Linked DNA regions of Acidithiobacillus ferrooxidans ATCC 23270. The protein of the gene in region 2 interacts with the protein of the main gene of each other region in a pairwise test. Links are inferred from orthologs where the notes say so. Each region holds a gene or a part of one and is shown on either strand. Other genes may lie near its edges. The genes, in order: glnL, AFE_RS02025 and glnD.

Region 1 (9,714 bases), 2.2 Mb from region 2 along the record:
CCTCCATTCGCAGGGTATAGCCGATCTGTCCCTGGAGGCGTTGATTGATGGCCACGAGAAAATCCACGGTACGCTGGCGCTGGCGGTGGATATCGAGCAGAAAACGCCGTAGCAACGGGCCGGCCTCTTCCTGTTCCAGGTAGGGTGCGAGTTCCTTGCGGAGGATGGGATCATAGGGGAAAGGCCAGTGTTCGGCCTCGGGCTCTATAAAGAAATCAAAAGGGTCGATCACGGTCAAATCGGCGATGACCTCTACCTCCACCTTCAGCGAGCGCGCGCGCTCGGGAAAGACCAGGCGCGCCTGGTAGTTGCCGAATGGGTCCTGTTGCCAGTTGAGAAAATGCCTGGCCGGTTCGACATGGAGCGAGTAGGCCAGGATCGGGGTGCGACAATGGGGCGCAGGGCGCAGGCGCAGCACATGGGGGTGGATATCCACCAGCCGGTCAAAGTCATACACGGTCTGGTGTCGCAGTACGACATGGATGCCCATGATGATTTCCTCCGAAGTGGGTGGGTGCCGCGTCTGCGGTCAGGCCTGCGCGGCATTCAGGAGCAGCCCGCTCGGCACTCCGTCGAAACCGGTATCATCCCGGGCAAAATAGGTGCCATGAATCGTGCGGTGCACCATGGCGAGATCTTTTTGTGCCTGATCCAGATATTCGTGGAGCAGGTCCGGGCGCAAATTCGCCAGTTTCAGGGCATCCAGGCGCCGCCGCGCGCGGCGCACGGCCTCGGCGGGGATGCCTGCATTGGGCAGATAGGCGAGCGCCACCTCCATCTCCCCCAGGCAGTACTTCATGCTGCGCGGAAACTTGTTATCCTTGAGCAGATAGTCTACCACCTGATTGCTGCGCACCTGTACCGAGACATGACGGCGGTACATCTCAAAGGCGCTGAGCGCACGCAACACGCCCAGCCAGAGGCTGCTGGTGGTCGTTTTCTGTAGCCCCTGGTCCTGGGGCAGGATCACGGCGCTGGTCACGTCGACGATGCGGGTGGTCATGTCGGCGCGTTCCATGTTGCGGCCCAGCTTGATGAACTGGTACACGTTGTCCTGGCTCATGCTGCTGATGAGCAGCCCCACCAGGGCGTGGCGTCGGGAAATGACCTCGTTGAGAAAGGCATAACGTGCATGACGGCTGTCTGAACTGGTGCCGGCATGTTCGCGGACGAAGAGGAAGAGGGTGTTCAGGCGCTCCCAGAACTCCGCGGGAAGCAGGTCGCGGAAGGTGCGGCAATTCTCCCGGGCCTGATGGATGGCGGCCATCACCGAGTTGGGGTTGCGCTCGTCGGCAATGAGAAACCGCATGATGCGGCCTTCCTCCGGCGTGCCGTAGTGCTCCATGTAGAGTTTGGCGTCGCCCGTCACCTGCAAGAGAATGTCCCAGCCGAACTCGGCGCCCTGGGGCAGGTCGAGCAGCAGCAGTGTGGTGGCGTTGATCAGTCTGGCCATGTCTTCGGTCCGCTCCAGATAGCGGGCCATCCAGTACAGGTTTTCAGCTACGCGCGAAAGCATGGGGCCTCCTCATCGACAATCCAGGTGTCTTTGCTGCCGCCGCCCTGGGAGCTGTTCACCACCAGCGACCCCGGTTGCATGGCCACCCGGGTCAGGCCACCGGTGGTCACATACAGCTTGTCCGCCTGCAGGATAAAGGGACGCAGGTCGAGATGGCGGGCTTCCAGATGGTCTTCCACCAGGGTTGGCGCGGTGGAAAGATTCAAGGTGGGCTGGGCGATATAATTACGCGGGTTGGCGGCGATCAGTTCCGCGAAGCGCCCACGCTCTTCGGATGTGGCGCGCGGTCCGATGAGCATGCCGTAACCGCCTGACTCGTTGGCCGGCTTGACCACCAGTTCGTGCAGGTGACTCAGTACATAATCGCGGTCTGCCTCGCGCATGCACAAGTAGGTCGGCACGTTGGGCAGGATGGGTTCGGCGCCCAGATAGTAGCGGATGATGTCGGGCACGAAGGCGTATACCACCTTGTCATCGGCGACGCCGGCACCGGGTGCGTTGGCAATGGCGACCGTGCCGCGTCGCCAGGCGCGCAGCAATCCGGGAATACCCAGAGCGGAATCGGTGAAGAAGACCTCGGGGTCCATATATTCGTCGTCGATGCGGCGGTAGATCACATCCACCCGCTGTGGGCCGGAGATGGTCCGGAGATAGACGATATCGTCCCTGCTGACGAAGAAATCCGCGCCCTCCGCCAGATAAGCCCCCATTTGCTGCGCCAGATAACTGTGCTCGAAGTAGGCCGAGTTGTAGATGCCCGGGGTAAGCACGGCGACCACGGGCCGCTCACCCTCGCGTGGCGACAGTGCGGCCAGGGTGTCGTAGAGCCGGTTGGGGTAGTCGTCCACGGGCAGGATAGTCGAGGACTTGAATAGTTCAGGAAAGAGCCGCTTCATGATCTGTCGATTTTCCAGCATGTAGGAGACGCCGGAGGGAACCCGCAGGTTGTCCTCCAGAACATAGACCGTGCCGTCCGCATCGCGGACCAGATCGCTCCCACAGATGTGTGCCCAGACTCCGAAAGGTGGATGCACGCCGCGGCAGGCCTCCCGGAAATTGCGGGAACTGGCCAGGACCTCGGCCGGGAAAACACCGTCCACAACGATACGCTGTGCGTTATAGATGTCGTCGATAAAGAGGTTGAGGGCTTGTAAACGCTGCTTGAGCCCTTCTTCGATGCGCATCCACTCTCGCCGGGAGAGGATGCGGGGAATGATATCAAAGGGCCAGGCGCGGTCGATGTCGCCCGCCTCGCTGTACACCGTGAAGGTGATGCCCATGGCGAGGATGGCGGCATCTGCGGCCTGTCGGCGGGCACGCAGTTCACTGCTGTCCAGGGTGCTGAGGTAGTCAAACAGGGGGGCTGCGGGCAGACGTGGTACCGCACCTTCGCCTACCAGCTCATCGTAACCCTTCTGCTGTTGATAATGCTTGCTCAGCCAATCCATAAACCGGTTCTCCTCTTCGCGTGATGCACGCTCACGCTTTTGAATAAGGCGGTGAGACGACGTCCTCGTTCCGATGCCGGATCGGGCTGTGCTGTGGTCGCTGGAGTGATATCAGCAAAGATTATGCCAGATGCCGGCTGGGCGATCGCCTCCTTCTCCGGTCACCAGTCATCGCATTTCCTGCAGTTCGTGGTCCCTGGATGTCGATTGCACCTGAATGGCCGGATTTCCGGCGGGGCCGCGTCGCAGTAAAGAAGAGATATGCACCAATACGGTGCGCTTGGCTCAGCCGTAGTGCAGGGTTGATTTCGTCCGTCAACGGCCGCCGTTTTCTGTCTCTTCCGTGAGATTCGTGGCCGCACTTTCCCAGGCAAAGCGCGGCAGGTCATCCAACGCCCGTAGCAACCCCTGGCTCCAGCGTTCACCGATGCTGCGGTAAAAAGGATCTTCTTCGGAAAAGGCCAGGTAGCGCCCTACCTGCAGGCTGTTGGCGCGGTAAATGAGCAGTTCCACCGGAGGACCTACGGTGACATTGCTGCGCATGGTGGAATTCATGGAGACCAGCGCACAGCGTGCCGCAGCCTCCAGCGAGAGGTCGGGCCTGACTACGCGGTCCAGGATCGGTTTGCCGTACTTGATTTCGCCGATTTGCAGAAAGGGATGGTCCGACGATTCATGGATATAGTTGCCTTGTGGATAGATCATATAGGTGGCTGGCATCTCTGCCCCGATCTGCCCACCGAGTATGAAGGTCGCCTCGAAATTGGTGTTGGCGGTATCGCGGTTGGCTTGGTTGCGCTGCACCTCGGCATTGATGAGGCCGACATAATCCGCCGCCTCCGCCATGCTGCCCAGATTGAGCAGATGGATTTCGGCGTCCTGGTCGATATCTTGCTGCATCCGCTTGACCACGCCCTGGGTGGTCGCCAGATTGCCCGCTGAAAGCAGGCAGAGAAAACGATCCCCGGGCCAGCAGAAGTGATGCATTTTCGAGTAGATGCTGACATTGTCGGTGCCCGCGTTGGTCCGCGAGTCTGAGCAGAAAACCAGACCCCCGGTGACGTGGGTGGTGAGGCAATAGGTCATGGAGTATTCCTGTGAGCCCGACGACATGGATGGATGATAGTCGCCGAAAATACCGTCCTTGGGAAGCCCGACCAAGAGGTCGGCCGGCAATGGCGCTAGGCGCCTCGTCCATAATGCACTATTATGGTGCATCATATGCGTCTGCAACCGGCTGCCGCACGATAAGGGCATGCCTGGTGTTTGCGTCGGGGATGCGGAAGCATGTCCATGGTATGCCGGGTGCAGGGGGCTGTGTTCCTGACGGTCTGGTGCGCTTTTTGCTTTACTGAGCACGGAGCCTGTTTGGTGAATCATAAGATCGGAGCTTGCATGGCGCGCCGCAAAAACATAACCACCCTGCCCGCGGAGAATATGGTGCTGGACGCCCTGGAATCAGCGGTACTGGTTCTGGGAGCGGATTACCATATCCGATATATGAATCCCGCCGCCGAGAATCTGCTGCGCATCAGCCAGCACCAGGCATTGGGGCAATATTTGCCGGCGCTGTGCAGCGTCGTTGGCGAAGAGCGATTTGCCACACTTTTCGTGGATACCATCGCGGCGAACACGGCAACGCTGCGTAGAGCCCTGCCCCTGGCGCTGAGTGAGGGCGGCGGCGCCGTGGTGGATTTGGTGGTGACACCGGCACCAACCGACGGCCTCATTATTGAAATGCGGCCCATGGAACTGCCGGCGCGGCACGCCGAGGAGGAAATGCAGGACCGCATTTACGGGGCAGCGCAGGAGATGCTGCGCGGCCTCGCCCACGAAATCAAAAATCCCCTCGGCGGTTTGCGCGGGGCTGCGCAACTCCTGGATCGCGAGTTGCAACGCCCGGAACTGAAAGATTACACCCGCGTCATTCTCCATGAGGTGGATCGTCTGCATCATCTGGTGGATCGCCTCCAGGGACCCCGTAGCCGCCCGGTTTTTGCCGAGGTGAATATCCATCAGGTGCTGGAGCACGTGCGTCGTCTGCTGAATGCGGAATTGCCCACCGGTATTGCCGTGCGTTTCGACTACGACCCCTCCATTCCCGACCTTATGGCGGACCAGGAGCAACTGGTGCAAGTTTTTCTGAATCTGATGCGCAATGCCCAACAGGCGCTGGACCGCCACGGTGCAATTCTGATCCGTACCCGGGTCGAACGCTACGTTACCCTGCTGCACCACAAGTTCCGCCTGGCGCTGCGTGTGGATGTAGTCGACAACGGCCCGGGAATCTCCCCGGATCTGCTGCCACGGATCTTTTTGCCCCTGGTCACCAGTCGTGCCGAGGGTATGGGAATGGGGCTCGCCATCGTACAGGGACTGGTGCGCGGGCATGGCGGCGTGGTCCACTGCCATTCACAACCGGGAGAAACGGTATTTTCCGTTTCTCTGCCCCTGTCACCGCACCGGGAGGCATCCGCATGACACAAGTCTGGATTATCGATGACGACCCTTCCATTCGCTGGGTTTTGGAGAAGGCGTTGACTCAGGCCGATATCCTGGTGCGCAGCTTTGCAGACGCCGACAGCGCGCTGCGGGCCTTGGGGCGTGAGCAGCCAGGGGCCGTTGTCACCGATCTGCGTATGCCCGGCCTGGACGGATTGGCGTTTCTGCGCGAAGTTCAGTCGCGCTGGCCAAAACTGCCGGTGATCGTGATGACGGCGCACTCTGATCTCGACAATGCCGTCGCCGCTTTTCAAAGTGGGGCCTTTGAGTATCTGCCCAAGCCGTTTGACATGGACGAGGCGGTTACGCTGGTGCAGCGCGCCCTCGGCAGCCGGGCTGGACCGGGCGCGGCGGGTGTGGAGGAGAGCGATCCGGCGGAAATGATCGGTGAGGCTCCGGCCATGCAAGAGGTGTTTCGTGCCATCGGGCGTCTGTCGCGCTCACAGATCAATGTGCTGATTACCGGCGAATCGGGATCCGGCAAGGAACTGGTGGCCAGTGCACTGCACCGGCACAGCCCCCGTGCGCGCGGACCTTTCATTGCCATCAACACGGCGGCCATTCCCGCCGAGTTGCTGGAATCGGAACTTTTCGGCCATGAAAAGGGCGCTTTTACCGGGGCGGTGCAGACTCGGCAGGGGCGCTTCGAGCAGGCCTCCGGGGGAACCCTCTTTCTGGATGAAATCGGCGATATGCCGGCCGCCCTGCAAACGCGCCTGCTGCGGGTGCTTTCCGACGGCACTTTCTATCGGGTCGGTGGCCACGCGCCCCAGCGTGCGGACGTCCGCGTCCTCGCCGCGACCCACCAGAACCTCGAAGCCAAGGTGCGCGATGGCAGCTTCCGGGAAGATCTCTACCACCGTCTCAACGTCATCCATATCCATCTTCCGCCCATACGCGAGCGGCGTGAGGACATTCCGCGTCTGGCCCGCCATTTTCTCCGTCGTAGCGCGGAGCAACTGGATGTCGAGCGGCGAATATTGAGCCCGGAGGCGGAGTCCGCCTTCATGAACTGGCATTGGCCCGGCAATGTGCGCCAATTGGAAAACGTCTGTCGCTGGATTACGGTGATGGCACCCACCCGCGAGGTCCAGGTGACGGATTTGCCGCCGGAAATGGCCGCATCGCCGATGTCCGCCATGATGCCGGATCCGAACACCCAGGATTGGCGCCTGCTGCTGGGGGCGGTGGTGCGGCAGCGTCTCGCTGGCGGTGAAGAAGCCTTGCTGGACAAGATTCAGCCGCTGTTCGAACGCTGTCTGCTGGAAGCGGCCCTGCAACATACCCGTGGCCATAAGCAGAGCGCCGCGCACAAACTCGGGTGGGGGCGCAATACGCTCACCCGCAAGCTGAAAGAGTTGGGCATGGCGGAGGATACGTAAGGCGTCGGTTCTGGCGAATCCCGGGCTTTCGACTAAAACCCCCTTGTATGTGGTTATAAAGGGTATGCTTGGTCGCGCTTGGGGTGTCTATGCAAGGTGTAATGTTACTGTTGGAAATCGTTGTCGTCCTGCTGCTACTGGTGGAGGTTTTCATTCGTCTGAGGGCACGGCGCCGCCGTTTACAGAACAAAAGCAGCGCGCCAGTCTCCTCAGCAGCGCGTTCGGCACCCGCCACAGACGTGCTGCAGATTCGACCCGAAGTGTCCGGCGTAAATGCTGTTGTCCCACCCGTAACCACTACCGGTGGCGCCGAGCAGCAAGCGCTCAGCATTGACGACCTCCTCAATGAAGCGACCATTTACCTGGAGTATGGCCACTATGCGCAGGCCGCGACCGTGTTGCGCTGGTATGTGGATATCAACCCGCATGTGACCAAACCCATCAACATGCTCCTGGATGCCTATCTTGCCATGGCCGATATCGACAGCTATGCCGACCTGCTCGAAAGTCTGGGAGAAAAGCCGGGGGCTGCCCCCATGGACGAGTCCTGGTGGCGGGAACGGGTAAATACCGGTCTGAGTCAGGATCCCGGCAATCTTGAACTCCTCGTGCTTGCCGAGAAAGTGGGCATGGCCATCCCTCTTCCGCAAGTGCGAACTCCGGATGCCGTCATGACCGCGGAGATGGCGCTGGCCCTGGTGTCCCGCAACCACGATCCGGCCTACGGCATGGCGATCCTGTGGCGGGCTATCGCCCATGAACCGCGGCGACTGCCGTTGTATGCCGAACTTCTGCGCATAACCTACCAGCAACGCCGTATCGAGGATTATATCAATACCCTGATTCTGCTCTTCCTGGCGGTGGGCAGTGGTGGCAAAACCTTGCGTGAACGCATGTTGCGGGCAGGTGAAGACCTCGGCCCGCACCTCCTGTGGGATACCCTTGCACAATGGAATGGCGACCCGGAAGTATTGAGACGATTGGCCAGATCACGCCAACTGGAGATTCCGGTCGGGTTGTCCGGCGCTGCGGCACAAGGCGGATGACCGCGCTTGACAAGCTTGTGCCGCGCTAACGACAATCGCCTGCAATCAACGGCTCCGCACCATACCGGTGTGTGGCGGGTGCTGAGGCAGACAGGGAGCAGCAAGGGCATGAATCTGGAGGAAGTCAACCGCCTCGTACGGGCCGATATGGCGGCGGTGAACAGCGTTATCCAGGAACAATTGCGTTCGGGGGTGCCGACCATTCCGGCCATGGGGACTTACCTGATCAATGCCGGCGGCAAAAGGCTGCGGCCCATTGTTCTGCTGCTCGCCGCACGCATGGGTGGTGAGCGTGGTCCGCGTCCGATCTCTCTGGCGGCTGTTGTCGAGTTTATCCATACGGCGACGCTGCTGCATGATGACGTAGTCGATGGTTCCGAACTGCGGCGCAGCAATGCGACTGCCAATCAACGCTGGGGCAACGCCGCCGCCGTACTCGTCGGGGATTTTCTTTACGCCCGATCCTTCGAGATGATGGTACAGGACGGTGATATGCGTATCCTCGCCACCATGGCGGAGGCCACCAGCGTTATTGCCCAGGGAGAGGTTGCGCAACTGGAGAATGCCAACGATCCCGATCTGAGTCCTGAGGCGTACTTCGCGGTCATAGAAGCCAAGACCGCCAAGCTCTTCGAGGCCGCCGCCCGTATCGGGGCGCTGGTAAACGAACTGGATGCCGCTGCGGAGAAGGCCTTGGCGCAATACGGCTCGCTGCTCGGCATCGCCTTTCAGTTGATGGATGATGCCTTGGATTACTCCACCAGCGCCGAGAAAATGGGCAAAAACCGGGGCGACGATCTGGCGGAAGGCAAGGCAACCCTGCCCTATATCCACGCCATGCAGCATGCCACGGCGGCGGAGCAGGCCATTTTGCGTGAAGCACTGAGCGGCAATGCGCCAGCCGTCTTTGGAACGGTCTGGGAAATCATTGCCAGAACAGGGTCAATTGATTACACTTTGCGCGTCGCGAAGGAAAAGGCGGATCAGGCCATTGCTTGTCTGTCCGGGTTTCCGGCAGGTATGGAGAAGGAAGCTCTGGCTTTTTTGGCGGCATTTGCCGTGCGGCGTGATTTTTGAAGTATGTCATCGGGGCGTGGCTCAGCCTGGTAGAGCGCCGCCTTCGGGAGGCGGATGTCGGAGGTTCGAATCCTCTCGCCCCGACCAATTGAGGAAAGGCCCGCATTGTCGGGCCTTTTTCATAAGGACTTGGCGGTCGTCGAGTCTGTTTTTGTGGCGGATCCGCGGAGGGCATGGCGCTGTCAGTCCGCACCACACGGGTACCTGTATTTATGCTGAAGTGGCTGATTCTAATGGCGTTTGTGGCGCTGCTGTGGTATGGCCGGCGGCACCGCCGCCCCCGGGCACCTCGGATAGATCGACTGGTGCGATGCGCGCGCTGCAATCGGCATCTGCCACTACAGGAAGCGGTCCGCCGGGCTGACGGCGATTTCTGTTGCCCACAACATGCCGGAGATGATCAGTGAATCCTGCCGTACCCTCATATCGGGTCGGGCTCTATGCGGCCTTTCCCCTGATCGCCTATTTTCTTTCCTGGTATTACAACGGTCAGATGATCCCGCTGCTGGCAGTCACCAGCATGGTTTTGATGGTCTGGGGTGCCCTGGTCTGGTGGCCGCGCCTGGGGGAGGGACTGGCCTGGCCGCGGGGGTTTTTGCCGATCTTCATGCTGCTCTGGCTGCTGTGGTTTGGCCTGACCCTGTTCTGGAGCGGATCGCCTTACACGAGCTGGTTCTACTTTTGGGTATTGGGTGCTCTGCCGCTGACATTTCTCATCAGCGTGATGATCCCGGCGCCGGTCG
Region 2 (9,876 bases):
GCCATCCGGAAAAGGTCGACATGGTCATCTTCCGGGAAAACGCCGAGGACATTTACGCGGGTATCGAGTGGCCGGCGGGCAGTCCGGAAGCCGAAAAAATCATCCGCTTTTTGCAGGAAGAGATGGGGGTCGGCAAAATCCGCTTCCCCGCCAGTTCCGCCATCGGCATCAAGCCGGTGTCGGTGGAGGGTTCGGAGCGTCTGGTGCGCCGCGCCATCCAGTATGCGCTGGAACATGGCAAACCTTCGGTGAGTCTGGTGCACAAGGGCAATATCATGAAGTTCACCGAGGGCGGCTTCCGCGACTGGGGCTACGCCCTGGCCGAGCGGGAGTTCGCCGGACGGGTCTTCACCTGGCGGCAGAAAGCGGCGATTAGCCGGGCGGAGGGCAAGGCGGCGGCGCAGCAGGCCGAGCAGCGGGCCGTCGCCGATGGCAAGCTGATCATCAAGGATGTCATCGCCGACAACTTCCTGCAGCAGATTCTGTTGCGGCCGGAAGATTATTCCGTGGTGGCCACGCTCAACCTCAACGGCGACTATATTTCCGATGCGCTGGCGGCGGAGGTGGGCGGCATCGGCATGGCGCCGGGGGCGAACCTCTCCGATACCCATGCGATTTTTGAGGCCACCCACGGCACGGCGCCGGACATCGCCGGGCAGGGCAGGGCCAATCCCAGTTCGCTGATCTTGTCGGCGGTGATGATGCTGGAGCATCTGGGTTGGGGTGAGGCGGCGACGCGCATCATGGCGGCCGTGAACGCGGCCATCGCCGGCGGCGAAGTGACCGGTGATCTGGCGGCGTTGCGCGGTGACGTGCCTGCCCTCGGTACCGCGGAGTTCAGTGCGGCGCTGATGCGTCGTTTGTGAGGAAACATCATGAATTTGCATGAGTATCAGGCCAAGCGCCTGCTCGCCGAGGAAGGGGTGCCGGTGCCTCGCGCCATTCCCGCCTTCTCGGTACGGGAGGCCGTCAATCAGGCCCGTGAACTGGGTGGTCCGGCCTGGGTCGTCAAAGCACAGGTGCATGCCGGTGGACGCGGCAAGGCCGGTGGCGTGCGGATGGTGGACAGCATTGCCCAGGTGGAAAAGGCGGCGCAGGAGTTGCTGGGCAAACCGCTGGTCACGGCGCAGACCGGTCCGCAGGGGCAGCACGTAGCGGCTTTGCTGATCGAGGAGCCCAGTCGCATCGCCCGCGAGCTTTATCTGGCCTTGATGGTGGACCGGGGGCAGGCGCGGATCACCTTTCTGGCGACCCGTGAAGGCGGTGTGGACATCGAGGAGCTGGCGGCCTCCCGGCCCGAGGCCCTGCACCGGGTCGTGGTCGAGCCCAGTACGGGTTTTCTGCCTTTTCAGGCGCGCCAGCTCGGTTTCCAGTTCGGACTGGACGCCGGCCAGGTGCAGCAACTCACGCGCATCATGCAGGGCATGTATCGCCTGGCGCAACGGCTCGATGCCCTGATGGTGGAAATCAATCCCCTCGCCATCACCGCCGAAGGCAGGCTGCTGGCCCTGGATGCCAAGGTGGTGATGGACGACAACGCCCTGTACCGCCACCCCGAGTCTGATGAACTTTTTGACTCCACCCAGCAGGACGGGCGCGAGATTACGGCGCGGCAGTTCGGACTGAATTACATCTCCCTGGAAGGCAATATCGGCTGCATGGTCAACGGGGCCGGGCTGGCCATGGCGACCATGGACCTGATCAAGCTGCACGGCGGCGAGCCCGCCAACTTTCTGGATGTGGGCGGGGGCGCGGCCGCGGACAAGGTCAACCAGGCCTTCAAACTCATCCTCTCGGACACCCGGGTGAAGGCCATACTGGTCAATATCTTCGGGGGCATCACCCGCTGTGATCTGCTGGCGGAGGGCATCATCCAGGCGGCGGCGGAGGTGGGTCTTCACCTGCCGGTGGTGGTGCGTCTGGAGGGCACCCGGAAGGAGGAGGGCATGGCGTTGTTGCGCGAGAGCGGACTGTCCCTGATCACCGCCGATGGTCTCACCGACGCGGCGATGAAGGCCGTGGCGGCGGCCCAAGGCTGACGTGTCCATCAATATCTTCTGGTTGCAGCGTCTGTGGCCGGTGCTGCGCAATTCCGGCCCGCTGATTTCGCGTCTGGCCGACGCCTATGTGAAGCGCGGCGCGGATCAGAAAAGCGCCGAGGTGATGGCGGAAATGGCCGTGCTGCTCGATCAGATCCTCGACGAGCGGCTCAAGTCCGTGGCGCAGGCGGGCGATGTGCAGGCACTGCAGCAGGATCTGGCGGCCTTGCGGTCCGAGGTCGCCAAAATTCATCCGGCGCCCCGGCGCAATCCCTATGTGCTTCTCCTGCTTCTGGGAGAGGTGTTGATCGTTGTTCTTCTTATCGTGATTCTGGTGCGTCTATGAGCATATTGCTGTCCCGCGACACCCGTGTGATTTGCCAGGGCTTTACCGGCAAGCAGGGGACATTTCACTCGCAGCAGGCCGTGGCTTACGGCACTCGCATGGTGGGCGGCGTGACCCCCGGCAAGGGCGGCAGCCGCCATCTCGATCTGCCGGTGTTTGATACGGTGGCTGACGCCGTGCAGGACACCGGGGCCGAGGCCAGTGTGATCTATGTACCCTCACCCTTTGCCGCTGACGCCATTATCGAGGCGGCTGCCGCCGGTATCCAGCTCATCGTCTGCATCACCGAAGGCATTCCGGTGCATGACATGCTGATGGTCAAGCATTATCTGGCAGGCACGGCGGTACGGCTCATCGGTCCTAACTGCCCGGGGATCATCACGCCCGGACAGTCCAAGATCGGAATCATGCCCGGTGCCATTCACCAGCCCGGACGGGTAGGCATTGTCTCCCGCTCCGGCACCCTCACCTATGAAGCGGTGGAACAGACCACCCGTTTGGGTTTGGGACAGAGTACCTGCGTGGGTATCGGCGGCGATCCGCTGATCGGTATGAGCTTCATCGAGGTCTTGGCGCTTTTTGAGGCGGACCCGCAGACCGAGGTGATCGTCATGGTGGGCGAGATCGGCGGACGCATGGAGGAAGACGCGGCGGGCTTCATCCAGGCGCATGTCCGTAAGCCGGTGGTGGCTTTCGTTGCCGGCTCCACGGCACCCAGGGGCAAGCGCATGGGCCACGCGGGGGCGATCATCGATGGCGGTGCAGGAACGGCGGCGGCCAAATATGCGGTACTGGAAGCGGCGGGCGTCCATTGTGTGCATTCCCCCGCCGATTTGGGCACCCGGGCCGCCGAGGTACTGGGGCGCTGATGCGTATCGCCCTGGCGCAGGTCAACTGCCGGGTCGGCGATGTGGCGGGCAACGCCGATCGTCTGCTGGCCGCCGCCGCCGAGGCGCAGGCGGCTGGCGCCGATCTGCTGCTGACGCCGGAGCTGGCGCTCAGTGGTTACCCTCCCGAAGATCTGCTCCTGCGTAGCGACTTCCTGCAGGACTGCGATGCCGCCATGCAGCGTCTCGCGGCGGCAGCGCCCCTGCCCATGCTGGTGGGCCACCCCCGGCGGGTGCAGGAGCAGCTCTACAACAGCGCCGGTCTGCTGCGTGGGGGTCGTGCCGAGGCCTTTTACCACAAGCATTGTTTGCCGAATTACGCGGTATTCGATGAGGTGCGCTATTTCACGCCGGGGGCGCAGTCGCTGGTGTTCACCTGTGCCGGGATCCGCTGCGGCGTGGCCATCTGCGAAGATGTCTGGTGCGGGCCGGGAGTGGCGCAGGCGGCCCAGGCGCAGGGTGCCGAGTTGCTGCTGGTGCTCAACGCCTCGCCCTATCATCTGAACAAGCAGCGCGTCCGCGAGGATGAGGTGGGCGCCCTGGCGGCCCGCTGTCATCTGCCCATCGTCTATGTGAACCTGGTGGGGGGGCAGGATGAACTGGTCTTCGATGGTCAGTCCTTCGCCGCCGACCGGAACGGGCTGCTGGCCCTGCGCGCCGCCCGCTGCGCCGAAGCGCTGGTGCTGCTGGATGTGGACCGGGATGACGCCGGCATCCGTCTGCAGGCGGACCGGCCATTGCAACCGGTGCCCGACGAGAGCGCGGAAGTCTACGATGTGCTGCGTCTGGGTGTACACGATTATGTGGAAAAAAACGGCTTTCCCGGCGCGGTGCTGGGCCTGTCCGGCGGGGTGGACTCGGCGCTGACCCTGGCGGTGGCGGTGGACGCCCTCGGGGCGGAGCGGGTTCACGCCTTGATCATGCCCTCCCGCTATACGGCGGAGATGAGCATCGCGGACGCCGTGGCCGAGGCCCGGAGCCTGGGGGTGCGCACCGACATCGTCTCCATCGAGGGGCTGTTCCATAGTTATCTGGAGACATTGGCGCCTCTGTTCGCCGGGCGTGCGGCCGACACCACGGAGGAGAATCTGCAGGCGCGCATCCGCGCCGCGTTGCTCATGGCCTATTCCAACAAGTTCGGCCATCTGCTGCTGACCACGGGCAACAAGAGCGAAATCGCCGTCGGCTACGCAACCCTGTATGGTGACATGGCCGGCGGTTTTGCGGTCATCAAGGATTGCCCCAAGACGCTGGTCTATCGCCTCGCCCGCTATCGCAACAGCCTGGGTCCGGTGATCCCGGAGCGGGTGCTGACCCGGCCACCGTCGGCGGAACTGGCGCCGGACCAGCGTGATCAGGACAGTCTGCCGCCTTATGAGGTGCTGGATGCCATCATCGCCGCCTACGTGGAAGAAGACCATAGTGCCGTGGACCTCATCGCCGCCGGTTTTCCGGCGGAAACGGTGATGCGGGTGCTGCGCCTCATCGACCGCGCTGAATATAAACGGCGTCAGGCTGCGCCCGGGGTGCGGATCAGCGCCCGCGCATTCGGCAAGGATCGGCGTTATCCTATCACCAATGGCTACCATTCCTGGGAAGCTGTGTTGTCTGCGCGAGGAGTTGTGCTATGAAGAAGATTGAGGCGATCATCAAGCCGTTCAAACTGGATGATGTGCGCGAGGCCCTTCAGGAGTTGGGGCTGGCCGGCATGACGGTTACCGAGGTCAAGGGTTTCGGCCGTCAGAAGGGGCATACGGAGCTTTATCGCGGCGCCGAGTATGTGGTGGACTTCCTGCCCAAGCTCAAGCTGGAGGTGGTGGTCAGCGACGAGATGGCGGATCGCGCCATCGAAGCCATCGAACAGGCAGCGCGGACCGGCAAGATCGGTGACGGCAAGATTTTCGTGGGTTCGGTGGAGCGGGTGATCCGCATCCGTACCGGAGAAGAGGGCGACGAGGCTGTCTGACCAGGGCGAGGGCGGCAATCGCCCCCAACTGGGTCACCCGGGCTTGGCGCTGCTGCCGAGACCGGCAAGATACTTGCTTCCGGGGTAGTTGTAGGCAAGCACCGCGACGGTGGTCTGCGCCAGTTGCGGCAGGTCCAGGTGCCGGTAGTCCCGTGTCAGATAGTAGAGCGCCTCTTCCCGTGCGGTGCTCAACTGGTAGCGGGTGATCACTGTATTGCAGCGGTTTGCCGAGGCGACATAGGCGTGACGCACATAATAGAACTTGCAGATATCCAGATTGCGCTGGCCAAGGATGTTGATGATCTTGGCCATGCGCAGGCGGGCGTCGGCGGCGTAAACGCTGTGCGGCCAGCGTTTGGCCAGCGTGTCGAGGGTGCTGAAGGCCTCCTCGGCGGGCCGGGGATTTTCCTGCGCGCCCTGAATGGCCTGATAATAGGCGATGCCTTTCAGATACCACGCGTAATCCACATAGGGATTGGCCGGGTGCAGCTTGATGAAGCGTTCGGCCGCTGCCGCTGCCGCCTCGGAATCTCCGCGCTGGTAATAACTATAGGCCGTATCCAGTTGCGCCTGTTCAGCGTAGGGGCCGTAGGGGTAGCGGGTCTCCAGATCTTCAAAAAGCTTGATGGCGGCGGCGTAGTCGCCGCGATCCATGGCGTGTTTGGCGGGCTGAAACAGCGCCCGGGCGGATTCGTGGCTGACGGCAGAGTTGTCAGGGTTGTTCGGAGTGCTGGCGCAACCGGCGATCAGGGCGGCACAGCATAGGGACATCAGTATGCGTTTGCTCATGAAGGACAATAGTCTATAGTGGCGAGCCATGAGCGACGATAGTACGGGACTTCCCATGATTTTGCCAGAGGAGCAGGCCGGCGAGCGCCTCGACACGGTGTTGAGCCAGTTGCTGCCGGAAACCAGCCGCAGTCGTATCCAGGCCCTGCTGCGCGATGGCCGGATTCTGGTGGATGGCACGCCCGAAAAGCCCAGTGCGCGGGTGCGCGGCGGTGAGCAGGTGATGGTCGACTGGCCGCAGATCGAACCCAGCAACTGGCTGGCCGAGGGCCTGCCCCTGCATATTCTGCACGAAGACGCGGATATTCTTGTTTTGCACAAGCCGGCGGGGCAGCTTACCCACCCCGGCGCCGGTCATGCCGACGGCACGCTGGTCAACGGCGTGCTGGCCCATGTGCCGGAGAACGCCTATCTGCCCCGCGGCGGAATCGTCCATCGGCTGGACAAGGACACGACCGGTCTGCTGGTGGTGGCAAAAACGGAAATGGCGCGGCAGTCGCTGATCGATCAGCTCGGTGACCATACCATGCACCGCGAGTATCTCGCGCTGGTGACGGGAGCGATGACGGGAGGTGGCCGGGTGGACGCGCCCATCGGCCGGCACGCTCAGGATCGTCTGCGGATGACGGTGCGTGATGACGGCCGACCGGCGCAGACCGACTATCGGCTGGTGGAGCGCTTCCCCCGTCACAGCTATCTGCGCCTGCGCCTGGCGACGGGCCGCACCCATCAGATTCGTGTGCATATGACGCATATCGGCCACCCGCTGGTGGGCGACCCGGTCTATGGAGGGCGGATGACGGTGCCGAAAGGACTGGATGAGGCTGGGCTGGCCCGCTGGCGGCAGTTCCGTCGCCAGGCGTTGCATGCCTGGCGCCTGCGTCTTTACCATCCCGCAAGCGGAGAACTGATGACCTGGGAAAGCCCGCTGCCCGACGACATGACCGAATTGCTGGCGCTGCTGCGCCATGCGCGTGATGGTGACTGACGAGGCCGGTTATTGGGTGCCGGACTGGCCCGCGCCCCAGGGGGTGCGCGGCGCCGTCACTCTGCGCGGTGGCGGAGTCAGCCGGGGAGCCTACGCCTCCTTCAATCTTGGTGATCATGTGGGCGATGCACCGGAGGCGGTGGCAGGGAATCGGGAACGGCTGCGGGCCGTGCTGAAATTGCCCGGGGAGCCCTGCTGGCTGCGGCAGGTGCATGGCACGGAGGTCGCCACCCTGTCAGCGGCGCCAGCCAGTATCCCGGAGGCGGATGGCGCGGTCACCGGCACGCCGGGTGTGGTGCTGGCGGTGCTCACGGCCGATTGCCTGCCGGTCCTGGCCTGCAGCCGGGATGGCCGGCAGGTCGGCGTTTTTCACGCCGGCTGGCGGGGGCTGCTGGCGGGTATCCTGGAACGCGGCGTGGCTGCCATGCAGGTGGCACCGGAGGAGATTCTGATATACTTGGGACCGGCCATCGGGCCCGAGCATTTCGAGGTCGGTCCGGAAGTCCGGGCGGCTTTTCTGGCGGCGGACGCCGGAGCGGCAGGGGCCTTTCGCCGCGGGCCCGGCGATCGTTGGCTGGCAAATATTTATGAACTGGCGCGGCGGCGTTTACGGGGAGCCGGTGTACGGGCCATTTTTGGCGGTGATCAGTGTACGGTGGCGGACCCCGCGCGTTATTTTTCTTATCGGCGCGATGGCGTTACCGGGCGCATGGCTTCTCTGATCTGGAAGGAGGGCGGTTAGCATGGCGGCTTTGCAATATGCGGAAACGGTGCAGCGGATCACGGATACGGCGCGGATCGCCGCCACGCTGGCGCCCCTGGGCGTTACCTTGCAGGCGATTCCGGTGACCGGGGCGGGGGTCGCGGCGCTGCTGACCGAGCTGCAACCCGATCCGGAGGCACAGGCGGCGTTGCTGACGGCCCTGGATGACGTCTTCCGGCGTTTGCAGCGGGAGAGGGGCTATCAGGAGCGGGATCTGGTGGTGTTGTATCCCGGGCATCCGCAGTTGGCGGAGCTCACCGCCCGTTTCCATCGCGTGCATACCCATGACGATGAAGAGGTGCGCTATATCGTGGACGGGGAAGGCGTTTTCGGCTTCGTTCTGGAAGACGGCGCGCAAGTCGAGCTGACCGTGCATGCAGGGGATTATGTCCATATCCCGGCGGGGGTGGAGCACTGGTTTCGTCTCACGGATGCGCAACGGATCAAGGCGGTGCGCTACTTCAGCGCGCGCGGCGGCTGGACACCGCATTATACCGATCGCGCCATGCGGTCTTTCCCCAACCCATGACGGCGTTCATTGAGGTCGATTACCGGTTTCCCGCCGGGGTGGACGCCCGCTCACAGGCGCAGGCCATCGCCATCGGTCAGACGGCCGGAAGCTGGGATGCACACTTTCAGCACCGGGAGGCGCAGTTGCGCGGCCATCTGGGGAAGGTGGCCGCCATTACCGAACTGGCGGACGGGTGCCATCAGGCCACGGTGCGCTTCCCCGCCGCCAATGTGGATGGCCGCCTCGGCAGCCTGCTCACCATGATTTTCGGCAAATATTCCCTGGCGGGTCCTGCCAAGGTGACGGCAATCCGTTTGCCGGAGCACTTCGGACGCTTGCCGCGCTTCGGGCTGGAGGGCATCCGCGCACGATTGGGGGTGCAGGAACGGCCCTTGGTCATGGCCATTTTCAAGCCGGCGTTGGGGCTGACGGCTGGGGACCACGCCGAAATTCTGGCAAAGGTTGCCGTTGCCGGGCTGGATATCATCAAGGATGACGAAATCCTCCCGGACCTGCCGATGGCGGCGGCCCTGGCGCGCTGGGAGGCTTGTGCACCGGTGATCGAGGCGCGGCGGGATCAGACGGGCCGTGATCTGCTCTACGCGGTGAATCTCTCGGGGGATGCACGCCAGGTGCAAACACTCGCGCTGCAACTGGTGGCCGCCGGCGCCAATGCGCTGCTCCTGAACGTGCTGGCATATGGTTTCCCGGTACTGGAGGCGCTGGTCGCCGATCCGGACATCGACGTGCCGATCTTCGCCCATCCGTCTCTGGCGGGTGCCTGGTGCGGCGCGCCGGATTACGGGTTTTCCTATGGGGCTCTGCTCGGTACGTTGATGGCCTATGGGGGGGCCGATGCGGTGCTCTATCCGGCGCAGTACGGCAGCCTGCCCTTCGCCGCGGCGGACGAATGGGCCATCGTCGAAGCGCTGCGGGCGCGGGGCGTAGCACCGGTGCCTTCATCGGGCGTGCATCCCGGCATGGTCGGGCGCATCCTCGACGACTATGGCGCGGAGGTCATTCTCAATGCGGGGACCGGGATCATGGACCATCCCCAGGGCCCCGCCAGCGGCGTGCTGGCCTTTCGCGAAGCCATCGAGCGCTGGCAGAACGCAGCACCCCGCGCTCTGGAAGATCTGCCCGCGGGGCCCTTGCGGGCAGCGGTGGAAAAATGGGGGCAGGGTTGATGCAACGAGCCATTTTTTGCGACTTCGACGGCACCATCGCCCGGAGCGAAGTTTTCGTGGCGCTCATGCGTCATTTTGCGCCGCAGGCCGCGGCCCGGATACTGCCGGAAATCTACGCGCAGCGTCTGACCCTGCGTGACGGTTTGCCGCAGGTGCTGGGCACCATCCCTTCGTGGCGCTGGCCGGAACTGGAGGATTTCGTGCGGGATACGGAGATCCGTCCGGGACTCGACGGGCTGCTGGCTCATGCCAACCAGGCCAATATTCCTTTTATCGTCGTCACCGGCGGCTTCAGGCGCATGGCCGAGATCGTCCTCGCCCCTTACCGCCAGGAAATTTACGCCATTCATGGCCTCGAGGCGGATACCACGGGCGAATGGCTGCGGGTGTCCTCCCCCTG
Region 3 (10,027 bases), 470 kb from region 2 along the record:
CACAGTTGGCGCAGATTGCGCGTTGATCCCCGGTTCGCTATCGCCGTCCTTCCCGGTCTTGGGAATGACCTGTAGGGGCGGTCAGCCGTTGCAGCAGAGCGGCCAGCGCAGCGCTGAACATACCGATCAGGGCGCCGCCAAGCACATCGGCGGGGAAATGTGCGCCGACCGCCATGCGTGACCATGCCACCAGCACCGCATACACCGCAGCGGGTATCCACAGGATTTTGGAGGCCTTTCCCAGGAGCAGGCTGCCGACGAGCAGAAAGGCCATTGCCGCATGGCCGGAGGGAAAGCTGTGCCAATATTCCGGCCTTCCCACCACATGTACCGACAGAGACCCAAGTGCAACCACGGGGCGGGGATAAGCGAGCCCTGATTTGAGCGCCACGACGATCAGCCACACGGCCAACTCACCGACGGCGAAATCCCAGACAACAGCAAAGGGCAGCGTCAGGGGCCTTAGCCGGAAGATCACCACGAGCAGGGCCATCCAGACGGGAAAATAAGCAGGCTGGGCAACCCACGATACCATCTCCATGGCCGCTGAAAGCATCGGCGTATCACTCAGGTGATTCACCGCCAGAAAGATGCGGTCATTCCACCCGTACCATGTATACCATTCCGGCTGCGGGAGCATCGTGGACAACGTCAGCTCATACCCAGGGCGACAAGCCAAAGTCCGACCCCGCCCAGAGCACTGAGCATGGCCATGCCGAAAAGCCAGACCCTTCCAGTCAAGGCCGTGATAGAGGCCAGTGAGATGGCGATTTGTAAAAAGATCATCGCAATGGCCATATCGTTATGTGGTTTGTTCAATTGCTCCGAACGCATATTGGCCGCTGTGGAAAGTTGCTCCAGTTGCCGGGCTTCGGCCTGAACGGTCTTTTTCTGGCCCGTATATTTGATGATTTCCTTCTGGTAAGGCCCTGCCTGATTCTGCGGAGTCAGATCCACAGCCAGTTGCATGAGGTGCTCTTTGGTGCTGATGGCCTGGTAGTAGTTCCACTGGTCCGTCGCCTTGGCTTTCTCCAGCACCGCCTCGTTCTTGGCCAGCAACACCTCGTTCATCAGATGAGTCCCCTGATAACTGACAACCGCGCCGATGGTGGCCAGCAGCGCGGTGAAGATGGCCACCCACTGACTGAGGGAATGCTTGTGGGCGGGGGGTTCGGCAGCCACATGAGCGGCTTCTTCGTGCGGGGCATGGGTGTGCAGAGATTCGCTCATGGATTTTGTCCTTTTCACTGGAATGGTTGGCGTAGGGAACCGGAAGGCCCTGCGGCGCCGCAATTATCCTCTATCGCCGCAATTCTGCCTAGCAGTCACACGGCAGGCCCATATCTTCAGGAAACCTGCTCAGATATAATCCGCGCAATTCTGTTATGTTCTTCGGGGATATCGGCACGAGCCCCCTTTATACCCTCAGCTCCGTCTTTTTCCTCCCTGGGCGACCTTGCCCATGGTGGTGATCTCGGGCATATTGACCTGACCGGTCGGCCAGCTTATAAAACGCCCACTCAGGAGGGGAACGATGTCCGTCATACCAGAACTTCACGGAGCCTCCAGCGAGGCGGATGTGTTGCAGCAATTGCCCGAGGACGTGCGGGAGCGCATCAAGGATCGCTGGCGGATTTATCAACTCCGCCATCATCCCTCCTGGTGGCGGAGGCTGACGCTGTTTTTGAGCCTGATCGGGCCGGGTATCCTGGTGATGATCGCCGACAACGATGCCGGAGGCGTGATTACCTATGCCCAGACCGGAGCGATGTATGGTATCGGTTTCTTCGTTCCCTTCCTGCTGCTCATGATCCCGGTGGCCTATGTGGTGCAGGAGATGACCGTGCGTCTTGGCGCGGTGACTCACCGGGGACATGCCGAGATGATCTGGGGGCGTTATGGCGCTTTCTGGGGGGTGTTTTCGCTGCTGGATCTGACGGTGGCGAATATCCTGACCCTGGTGACGGAGTTTATCGGTATCCGGGTCGGTATGAGCGTGTTTTCTGTGCCGCCGGTTCTTTCGGTCGCTGTGGCCTGGACCTTTCTCGCCGGGACCATGATCTTTCTGCATTATAACACCTGGGAGCGGCTGGCATTGTGGATTGCCGCGGGCAATATCGTATTTGTGCCCCTGGCTATCGCGGCGCACCCGGACTGGGGCCAGGTTATTGCTGCGGTGGGCAACTGGCACATTCCGGTGGGGACTGCGGTAGGCGCCTTTACCTATGTCGTACTCGCCAATCTCGGAACGACGATCGCGCCGTGGATGCTCTTTTTTCAGCAGTCCTCGGTGGTCGACAAGGGCCTTACGGTCAATGACATCCCCAGTGGCCAGGCCGATACCGCCTTCGGAAGCCTTTCCATGGGTATCATCGCCATTGCCATCGTCATTTTGACGGGTACTCTGGCGTATGGGCACCTCAATACCGCCCAGTTTGACATCCAGGCGATCCTCCATCTGTTACGAGAGAGCAGCCTCGGTAGTGTCGGGACCGCATTGTTCGCTCTGGGCCTCGTCGAGTCGGGGCTGATTGCGGCCATTGCCATTACGGCAAGTACTTCCTGGGCGGTGGGCGAGGCACTCAAGCTGCCCCGAAGTCTGAACCTTCGGCCGCAACGGGCCTTGCCCTTTTATCTGTCCGGTATCCTGAGCGCCGGGATGGCTGCTCTGGTGGTGCTGATTCCTCAAATCCCACTGGGTTTTCTGAACCTGACCGTACAGGTAATCGCTTCCATATTCATGCCTGCGGCGATGTTGTTTTTGCTCATGCTGCTGAATGATCGCGAGATCATGGGGAGCTATGTGAACCGGCGCTGGCAAAATTATTCAGCATTCGCCATCGTTGGTTTCCTTATTCTGGCCAATGCCGTTTATGGCTATACCGTCGTCTTCCCGTCCGCCTGAGGAGCTTTGTATGCATTCTAAAGAAGACTTTCATTCCGCGGCGACACCGGAATTTCTGGCGTTTCTGGAAGATGAAGTCCATCAGGAGCCCAAACCGCTGACCCGTGCGCCGATCCGGGGATGGATACAGGTAGCCTTCTGGGGGCTGCGTATTTACATCGCGGTCATGCTGATCATGGTGGCCATCGGTTTTGCGCGTGGCATACATTGACATCCTCATCAACGCCCGTTTCCGCATCTACTTTTCGTCTGGACTGGCCGGCAAAAGTCATTTTCTTCGCCATCCTGTCGTCCATTTTTTTGGCGGCGATGGACCAGACCGTGGTCTCCACCGCCCTGCCGACCATCGCCCGCGATCTCCATGGCCTGGCCAAACTACCCTGGATCGTGACCGCTTATCTGCTGACCTCCACCGTCTGTTTGCCGGTATACGGTAAACTGGGGGATCTTCTGGGGCGCAAGTATCTCCTGCAATCGGCAGTGTTGCTGTTTTTGGCAGGATCGGTTTTGTCCGGCCAGGCGCAAACCATTGACGAGCTGATGGTGTTCCGGGCCTTGCAGGGGATTGGCGGTGGCGGTTTGCTGGTGACCGCCATCGCCTCCATCTCGGACTTCATTCCCATCACCCAGCGCAGCCGTTATCAGGGGCTGGTGGGCGCCGCTTTTGGTCTCGCGACCTTGGTCGGGCCCTTTCTCGGTGGCTTTATCGTGGAGACCATGGGCTGGCGTTGGATATTCTATATCAATGTGCCCATCGGTATATTTTCCTTTTTCGTCATCGGCTTCGCCTTTCCCAGACCGAAAACGGCCGAAAAGGTGCGGATGGATGTACCGGGAACGGTCCTGCTGACCACCAGCCTGAGCGCCCTGGTGTTATTTGCCAGCGTGTCCGGGACGGTGTTGCCCTGGGATTCCGCCGGACCATGGCTTCTTCTCGCCGCGGGGCTGAGCGCGTTCGGCGGATTTATACGGATCGAGCGGCATCATCCGGAACCTCTGTTGCCGCTCGCTTTTTTTCGTTTCAGAACTTTTTCGCTGAGTGTAATCATCTCTTTTTTTGTCGGGGTGGCGATGCTCGGTTCCGTCAGCTTTCTGCCCATTTATTTGCAGGATGTGCGTGGTTTCTCGCCGACTGCCTCCGGTCTGGAACTGCTATTTTTGCTCCTGGGCATGTTGGCAATGTCGGTGCTGACCGGGCGCCGGATCAGCCGGACTCAGCGTTATCGGGAGTTTCCCATCGCCGGCGCCCTGCTCATCACCCTAGCGCTTGGGCTGCTTTCCATGCTCGGGCAGCATACGCCCATGTGGCGCATCGACGCGGTACTGGTGCTGCTGGGACTGGGGCTGGGCACGACCATGCAGGTCTTGGTGCTCTCTGCCCAGCTTGCGGTGCCGCACCGCCACCTGGGGGTGGCGACGTCAACCGTCACCCTGTTCCGTTCCATGGGCGGCACTCTGGGGGTTGCGGCTTTCGGCGCGGTGTTTTCTGCCTTTTTGGCGGGGGGATCTCACGGTTATGCCCAGGAGGGGGCGCCTGCCCTGATCGTCCAGACGCTGCATGCGGACTTTTTGATCGCAGCGCTGTTCAGCTTTGCCGCATCGGTCTGTGCGTGGTTTTTGGAGGATATGCACGTGCTCGTCAAGCGCCGGGATGCCCTCGATCGAGGGTGATCATCGAGTAAGCTGAGGATGGGTGGCGAGTAATTCTTCCGCTTCCTGACAGAGCGCGCGTCGCTCGAGAATGGTGGCGGGCAGACGGCCGCCCGCCTGCCGCCACAGAACGGCCGCACGGATGCCGCTGAGGAGGAGGGTGCGGATGCGTGCGGCATCGTCCGGGTCGCTCAGGAAACGGCTCTCTCCGCTGACGATGATGCGCGGGCGGAGAATGCCGATGGCCTCGGTGTACGTCTGGGCGAGCCCGGCAACGATGCTGCGCTGCATCGGATCAGCAAAGTGGGCGATCTGGCGTTGGGCCTGCTCGACGCCTTCCTGGACGCGCCGGGTGGCCGAGGCGTTTTTGAGGAGGCGCTTGCCGAGGGTGGTCAGCGCCATGCTGTAGCGCAGCAGTTCGGCCTCCCGGGCGTTGCCGGGGCCGCGTTGCAGCAGCGGGCAGAGCAGCGCCAGAGAGTGACGCAGGCTGTCGATATCGCCCAGGGCACGCAGGCTGTCCTTGCTGTCCAGCGCCAGAACGCTCCTGATGCAGGTCTGCAGCAGGTCTCCGGGTTGTGCGCCATTACGCGCGATGTCTTGCACCAGCAGGGCGCTGCGCAGGACACCGGCGAGGCCCAGGGCGCGGTCGCGCCGCCGCCGGGCGTCAGGGAGAAGGAATGACCACATGGGTTTGCGCCTGTCGTAGGAGAAGGGGGCAATTCATCGTTTAAGCGGGTTCACCATTCAAAATGTCGCTCAAGGCATGAATCAGCGCGCCGACCTGGGTTTCGGTCAGTTTGCGCCCCCGTTCGTTGAGAATGAAAAAGGTGTCTTCCACTCGTTCACCGAAGGTGGAGACTTTGGCGCCGTGGATGTTGAGCTGCAATGCGCGGAGCGTCTCGCCGACCTGATAGAGCAGGCCGAGGTGATCTGCAGCGCGGACTTCCAGCAGGGTGTAGCGGGGCAGGACGCCATTGTCCACGCGGATCTCGGCGGGAACGTGTGCAAAGAACCGGTGGCGCGGATCGCAATGGCGCAACCCAAAACGTGGTTTGCGCACGGCTTCCCCTTCAAGAACCGCGCGGAGTTCGGCAGCCAGATCGGCATGGGCCTGGGCGCTGTGGGCGAAGGCGTGGCTGTTGTCGATGACCAGGAAGGTGTCGATGGCGCGACCATCCTCGCTGGTATCGATCCGGGCGTCGATGATGTTCAGGGATTGCCGATCGAGGGCACCGGTAATCTGCTGGAAAAGTCCCGGTCGGTCCGGGCCGTAAATCAGGACTTCACTGCCCTCGGGCGCGTGGGGCCGCACCGCGACCAATGCTTTCCGGCTTTTGTGGGCAAGTATCTCCCGGCAATGCCAGAGTAGTTCGTCTGCTGTGTAACGCAGAAAATACGGGCCCGAAAGCTGCTGCCAGAGGGTGTGTACACGTGAGTGGTCGGTACTGGCGATTTTCTGCAGAACAGCCTGCTGTTTATCGGAGATGATCTGCGGAAGATCCCGGGTCTGGCGGTCTTCCCGCTGAAGTTCCGTGGCCGTCGCCCGATATAGTGTACTGAGCAGCAGTCCCTTCCAGTCATTCCAGAGTTCCGGGTTGGTGGCACGCATGTCGGCCACGGTGAGGAGCAGCAGATAGGCAAGATGGCGTTCATCCCCGACCAGATGGGCAAAGTCGCGGATGACCTGAGGGTCTTCGAGGTCGCGGCGCTGGGAAACGGCGGACATTCGCAGATGTTGTTCCACCAGCCAGACGACCAGGTCTGTATCGCAGGGCGACAATCGTAGACGCCGGGCAAAACGCCGGGCTTCCTGAGCACCGATTTTGGAGTGATCGCCGCCGCGGCCTTTGCCGATATCGTGGAAGAGACCGGCCAGCACCAGTAACTCCGGTTTTTCCACCTGCCGCCGGGCGGCCTCGGCGACGGGCAGGAGTGGTGCCTCGCCAGTCCAGATCTGTCCGAGGTTGCGGAGCAGAAAAAGAGTATGCTGGTCGACGGTATACGCATGGAAGAGATCGTGCTGAATACGTCCGGTGATACGTCCAAAGGCGGGGAGTATGCGTGCCAGCAGGCCACATTGCTGCATCATGGCGAGGCTGCGATAGGCGCCGTCGGGCTGGGCGAGAATGGCGAGAAGCTGCTCCTGCGCGACGGGATCATGGTCCAGATCCCGCGGGTGAACGGCGTTCCGCAAGGCGTACAGATGGCGTTGCGTCTGTGCGTCGAGGGTGCGCCGCCGCGGGTCTTCCACCAGGCTACGGAACAGGCCCAGAATGTGCCGGAGCAGTTGTATATCATCGCGATGCAGCGTGGGCCGGGACAGGGTGGCCCGCTGGTCGGTAACCTCCAGCGCTGGGGTGCGTGCGGCCAGATGCTGCGCGATGTTCTCCTGGGCAATGGCGGCGATACGCAGAATATCGGCGAAGGCGCGATAGAGTTTCTGCATCAATTGTTCGACGGCGGTACGTCCCGGTCGGTCGGTGTAGCCCAGTTGCCGTGCCAGAGGTACCTGCAGATCGAGGCGCAGACGGTCTTCGTGGCGTCCGGTGGCGAGGTGCAGGGCGATCCGCAGGCGGGAGAGCAGGGCCTGGGCGCGCAGGAGCTGACGATATTCCTCGCCGGTAATGATGTCCTCATCGCGCAGGCGACGCAGACTGCCCTCCCCGAAAACACTGGCCGCGAGCCATTGCAGGTGATGGATATTGCGTAGCGCACCGGGACCTTCCTTGAGGTTGGGTTCGAGGTGAAAAGCAGTGTCGCTGCAGCGGGCGTGACGGTTTTCCTGCTCCGCCAGTTTGGCGGCGAAAAAAAGCGGGGAAGGCCAGGGGGGATTTTCCCGTAACGCGTCGCTCAGTTGTTGCAATAATGGGTGCGATCCGGCCAGATAACGGGATTCCAGCAGGGTGGTGGCGATACCCAGATCCTGACGCGCCTCCTGCAGGCATTCGTCCACGCTGCGGACACTGTGCCCCACCTGCATCTGCAGGTCCCAGAGGCTGGTCAGGAAGCCTTCGATGAAGCCCTTTTGTACCGTCGTGAGCGTCGGCGGGGTCAGAATCAGGAGGTCGATGTCGGAGTGGGGGAAGAGGGTGCCGCGCCCGTAACCGCCTACGGCCGCCAGGGTGAGTTCTTGCGCCGTCGCCGCATCTGCACCCGATGTGCTCTGCCAGAGCCTGCGCAGGGTACTGTCCACCGCGCGGCTGCGCTGGTGGAGCAGAGCGCTGGCACTCTGCTGTGGCGAAGTGGCGGCTGGCGAAGACCCCCGAACTTCGCCCAACGCAGCAGGCGTCCGGGACTGCGCGGGGTGGATCGTCATGCTCAGACGGGGTCGCCGGGCAGTTGGGTCAGTATTTCGTAACCATCATCGGTGACCAGAATGGTATGCTCCCACTGGGCGGAAGCACTGTGATCCTTGGTAACGATGGTCCAGCCGTCGGGCAGGGCCTTGATGTAGCGTTTGCCGGCATTGACCATGGGTTCGATGGTAAAGGTCATGCCCGGCACCAGTTCAATGCCTTCACCGGGATTGCCATAATGCAGCACCTGCGGCTCATCGTGGAATTTGCGGCCGATGCCGTGCCCGCAGAACTCCCGGACGATGGAACAGTGCTGCGCCTCGGCGTAGGACTGTATGGCATGGCCGATATCGCCCAGGGTTGCGCCGGGCCGCACCTGCTGAATGCCACGCACCATGGCTTCATGAGCCACTTCCATCACCCGACGCGAACGCAACGGCACCTCTCCGACGGTGAACATTTTGCTGCTGTCTCCGTGATAGCCATCCTTGATAACCGTGACGTCGATGTTGAGCATGTCGCCATCCCTGATGACGCGCTCGCCGGGAATGCCGTGACAGATCACATGGTTGAGAGAGATGCAGACGGATTTGGGAAAGGGCGGATATTCCGGGCTGGGCTGATAGTGGAGCGGTGCGGGAATGCCCTGCAGATCGTTGACGATATAGTCGTGGCAGATGCGGTCCAGTTCATCGGTGGTAACGCCGGCTTTGACGTGGGGACCGATCATCTTCAGCACCATGGCCGTGAGCCGGCCCGCCACCCGCATTTTTTCCACTTCTTCTGCGGTCTTGATGCTGCCCTGGGGGGACGTTTTGCTGCGTTGTAACATGCTGTTCTCCTGATGCGGCTAAAAGAGAAGCGGTTCCGCCACACTGAGGCTTATTTTATCAGGACTGAGGCGGGTCCGGTAGGCCAGAATTTCCACACCGTCGGTGCGTGCCCGGCGCAGTGCCTTCCCATAGGCCGGATCAATGGCGTCTGCGGGCGCAAAACCCCGACCGTCTTCCCGGCCGATCAGGAAAAGCATCACCGCGCGCCCGCCGCCGCGGACCACCTCCGTCAATGCCCCCAGATGACGCAGGGCGCGGCTGCTGACGGCATCGGGGAAGCGGATCACACCGTCTTCCTCCAGCAGGGTGCAGGATTTTACCTCTACGTAGCAGGGCGGCCGGCCTTCGGAACTGAGCAGGACATCCACCCGCTCATGACTGCCGTAAGGCACTTCGCGGCGCAGTTGTGCATAATTTTGTAAGGCGGGTATATCGCCCGCAGCGATGGCCTCGGCGACTACGGCATTGGGGTGCTGCGTGTTGATGCAGACCCAGCTGGCGCCGCTCCAGTAGAGTTCCCAGGTCCAGGGAAGTTTGCGTTTAGGGTTGCCGCTCTGGGAGATCAGAATGGGCTGACCGGGTTCGGCGCAACTGCGCATGCTCCCGGAATTAGGGCAGTGCACGGTGATGATCTCGCCGCTGGCCAATGCGCAGTCGGCAAGAAAGCGCTTGTAGCGACGGATCAGGGTGGCAGGGGTGAGGGGCGGCAGGTTCATGACGCTCAGCCTAACGCTGTTCGGCGGCGGCGGCCAGTGGGGTAATGCGATAAAGAAGTTGCCCCTCGGCCATCCGGCTGAGCGCCCAGTCGCGCCACTCTGCGGCAGGGGCGCCACGCAGTCCGGCGGGCGTCATCCAGCCGAGCAGTCGCAAGGTCTCCTCCCAGGCTTGGCTGGGTTCGCCCGCCCAGGCGGGGCTGCCGAGGCTTTTGGACAGCTTGCGACCGTCGGCGTTACAGAGGAGGGGCAGGTGCCCGTATTGCGGGTAGGGCAGGCCCAGGGCGCTTTGCAGATAACGCTGCGCACCAGTGAGGGCGCGCAGATCGCCGCCGCGGATCACTTCGCTGATGCCCTGCTCTCCGTCGTCCACGACAGAGGCCAGGATATAGGCGAAGTATTTGTCGGCACGCAGCAGGATGGGGTCACCCTGTGGTGCGGGCGTATCTTGCCAGCCGTGGAAACGATCCTCCCAGATGGGCAAGGGGTCCGGCACCCGCAGGCGCCAGGAGCGGGTCTGCCGTCCGGATGCCAGACCCTGCCGGCAGACGCCCGGATAGCGTTCGCCGAAGCCGCGGATTTCCCGACGGGTGCAGGCACAGGGGTAGGCCATGTCCTTGGTTTGCAAAG

What was found.
Region 1: the proteins of AFE_RS02025 (region 2) and glnL interact in binary tests that used the Escherichia coli proteins (3 or more experiments, as listed by UniProt). The link is inferred for Acidithiobacillus ferrooxidans ATCC 23270 from one-to-one orthologs.
Region 3: the proteins of AFE_RS02025 (region 2) and glnD interact in binary tests that used the Escherichia coli proteins (3 or more experiments, as listed by UniProt). The link is inferred for Acidithiobacillus ferrooxidans ATCC 23270 from one-to-one orthologs.

What each region holds. Positions count from the first base shown.
Region 1 is NC_011761.1:2,574,357-2,584,070, reverse strand. Bases 3,566-6,402 are described here. They hold glnL (nitrogen regulation protein NR(II)), read left to right. Parts: upstream 3,566-4,359; coding sequence 4,360-5,445; downstream 5,446-6,402. Other genes in these bases: ntrC (nitrogen regulation protein NR(I)), read left to right, coding at 5,442-6,402; AFE_RS13320 (20S proteasome subunits A and B), read right to left, coding at 3,566-4,050. Outside these bases: AFE_RS13335 (transglutaminase family protein), read right to left, coding at 1-490; AFE_RS13330 (alpha-E domain-containing protein), read right to left, coding at 530-1,516; AFE_RS13325 (circularly permuted type 2 ATP-grasp protein), read right to left, coding at 1,501-2,964; more of AFE_RS13320, read right to left, coding at 3,280-3,565; more of ntrC, read left to right, coding at 6,403-6,848; AFE_RS13305 (tetratricopeptide repeat protein), read left to right, coding at 6,950-7,894; AFE_RS13300 (polyprenyl synthetase family protein), read left to right, coding at 8,003-8,971; AFE_RS13290 (O-antigen ligase family protein), read left to right, coding at 9,375-9,714.
Region 2 is NC_011761.1:368,769-378,644, forward strand. What follows is about bases 3,570-6,568. They hold AFE_RS02025 (P-II family nitrogen regulator), read left to right. Parts: upstream 3,570-4,899; coding sequence 4,900-5,238; downstream 5,239-6,568. Other genes in these bases: AFE_RS02020 (NAD+ synthase), read left to right, coding at 3,570-4,903; AFE_RS02030 (outer membrane protein assembly factor BamD), read right to left, coding at 5,272-6,027; rluD (23S rRNA pseudouridine(1911/1915/1917) synthase RluD), read left to right, coding at 6,056-6,568. Also shown: icd (NADP-dependent isocitrate dehydrogenase), read left to right, coding at 1-866; sucC (ADP-forming succinate--CoA ligase subunit beta), read left to right, coding at 876-2,039; AFE_RS02010 (hypothetical protein), read left to right, coding at 2,041-2,385; sucD (succinate--CoA ligase subunit alpha), read left to right, coding at 2,382-3,254; more of AFE_RS02020, read left to right, coding at 3,254-3,569; more of rluD, read left to right, coding at 6,569-7,015; peptidoglycan editing factor PgeF, read left to right, coding at 7,005-7,757; AFE_RS02045 (1,2-dihydroxy-3-keto-5-methylthiopentene dioxygenase), read left to right, coding at 7,759-8,307; AFE_RS02050 (RuBisCO large subunit C-terminal-like domain-containing protein), read left to right, coding at 8,304-9,476; AFE_RS02055 (HAD-IB family phosphatase), read left to right, coding at 9,476-9,876. UniProt on the Escherichia coli protein: P-II indirectly controls the transcription of the glutamine synthetase gene (glnA). P-II prevents NR-II-catalyzed conversion of NR-I to NR-I-phosphate, the transcriptional activator of GlnA. When P-II is uridylylated to P-II-UMP, these events are reversed.
Region 3 is NC_011761.1:832,798-842,824, forward strand. Bases 5,078-8,227 are described here. They hold glnD ([protein-PII] uridylyltransferase), read right to left. Parts: upstream 7,872-8,227; coding sequence 5,283-7,871; downstream 5,078-5,282. Other genes in these bases: hflD (high frequency lysogenization protein HflD), read right to left, coding at 5,078-5,242; map (type I methionyl aminopeptidase), read right to left, coding at 7,874-8,227. In the rest of the region: AFE_RS04305 (phosphatase PAP2 family protein), read right to left, coding at 38-640; AFE_RS04310 (DUF4337 domain-containing protein), read right to left, coding at 652-1,230; AFE_RS04315 (NRAMP family divalent metal transporter), read left to right, coding at 1,535-2,905; AFE_RS04320 (hypothetical protein), read left to right, coding at 2,916-3,116; AFE_RS04325 (MDR family MFS transporter), read left to right, coding at 3,113-4,576; more of hflD, read right to left, coding at 4,577-5,077; more of map, read right to left, coding at 8,228-8,683; DNA/RNA nuclease SfsA, read right to left, coding at 8,702-9,400; tRNA glutamyl-Q(34) synthetase GluQRS, read right to left, coding at 9,411-10,027.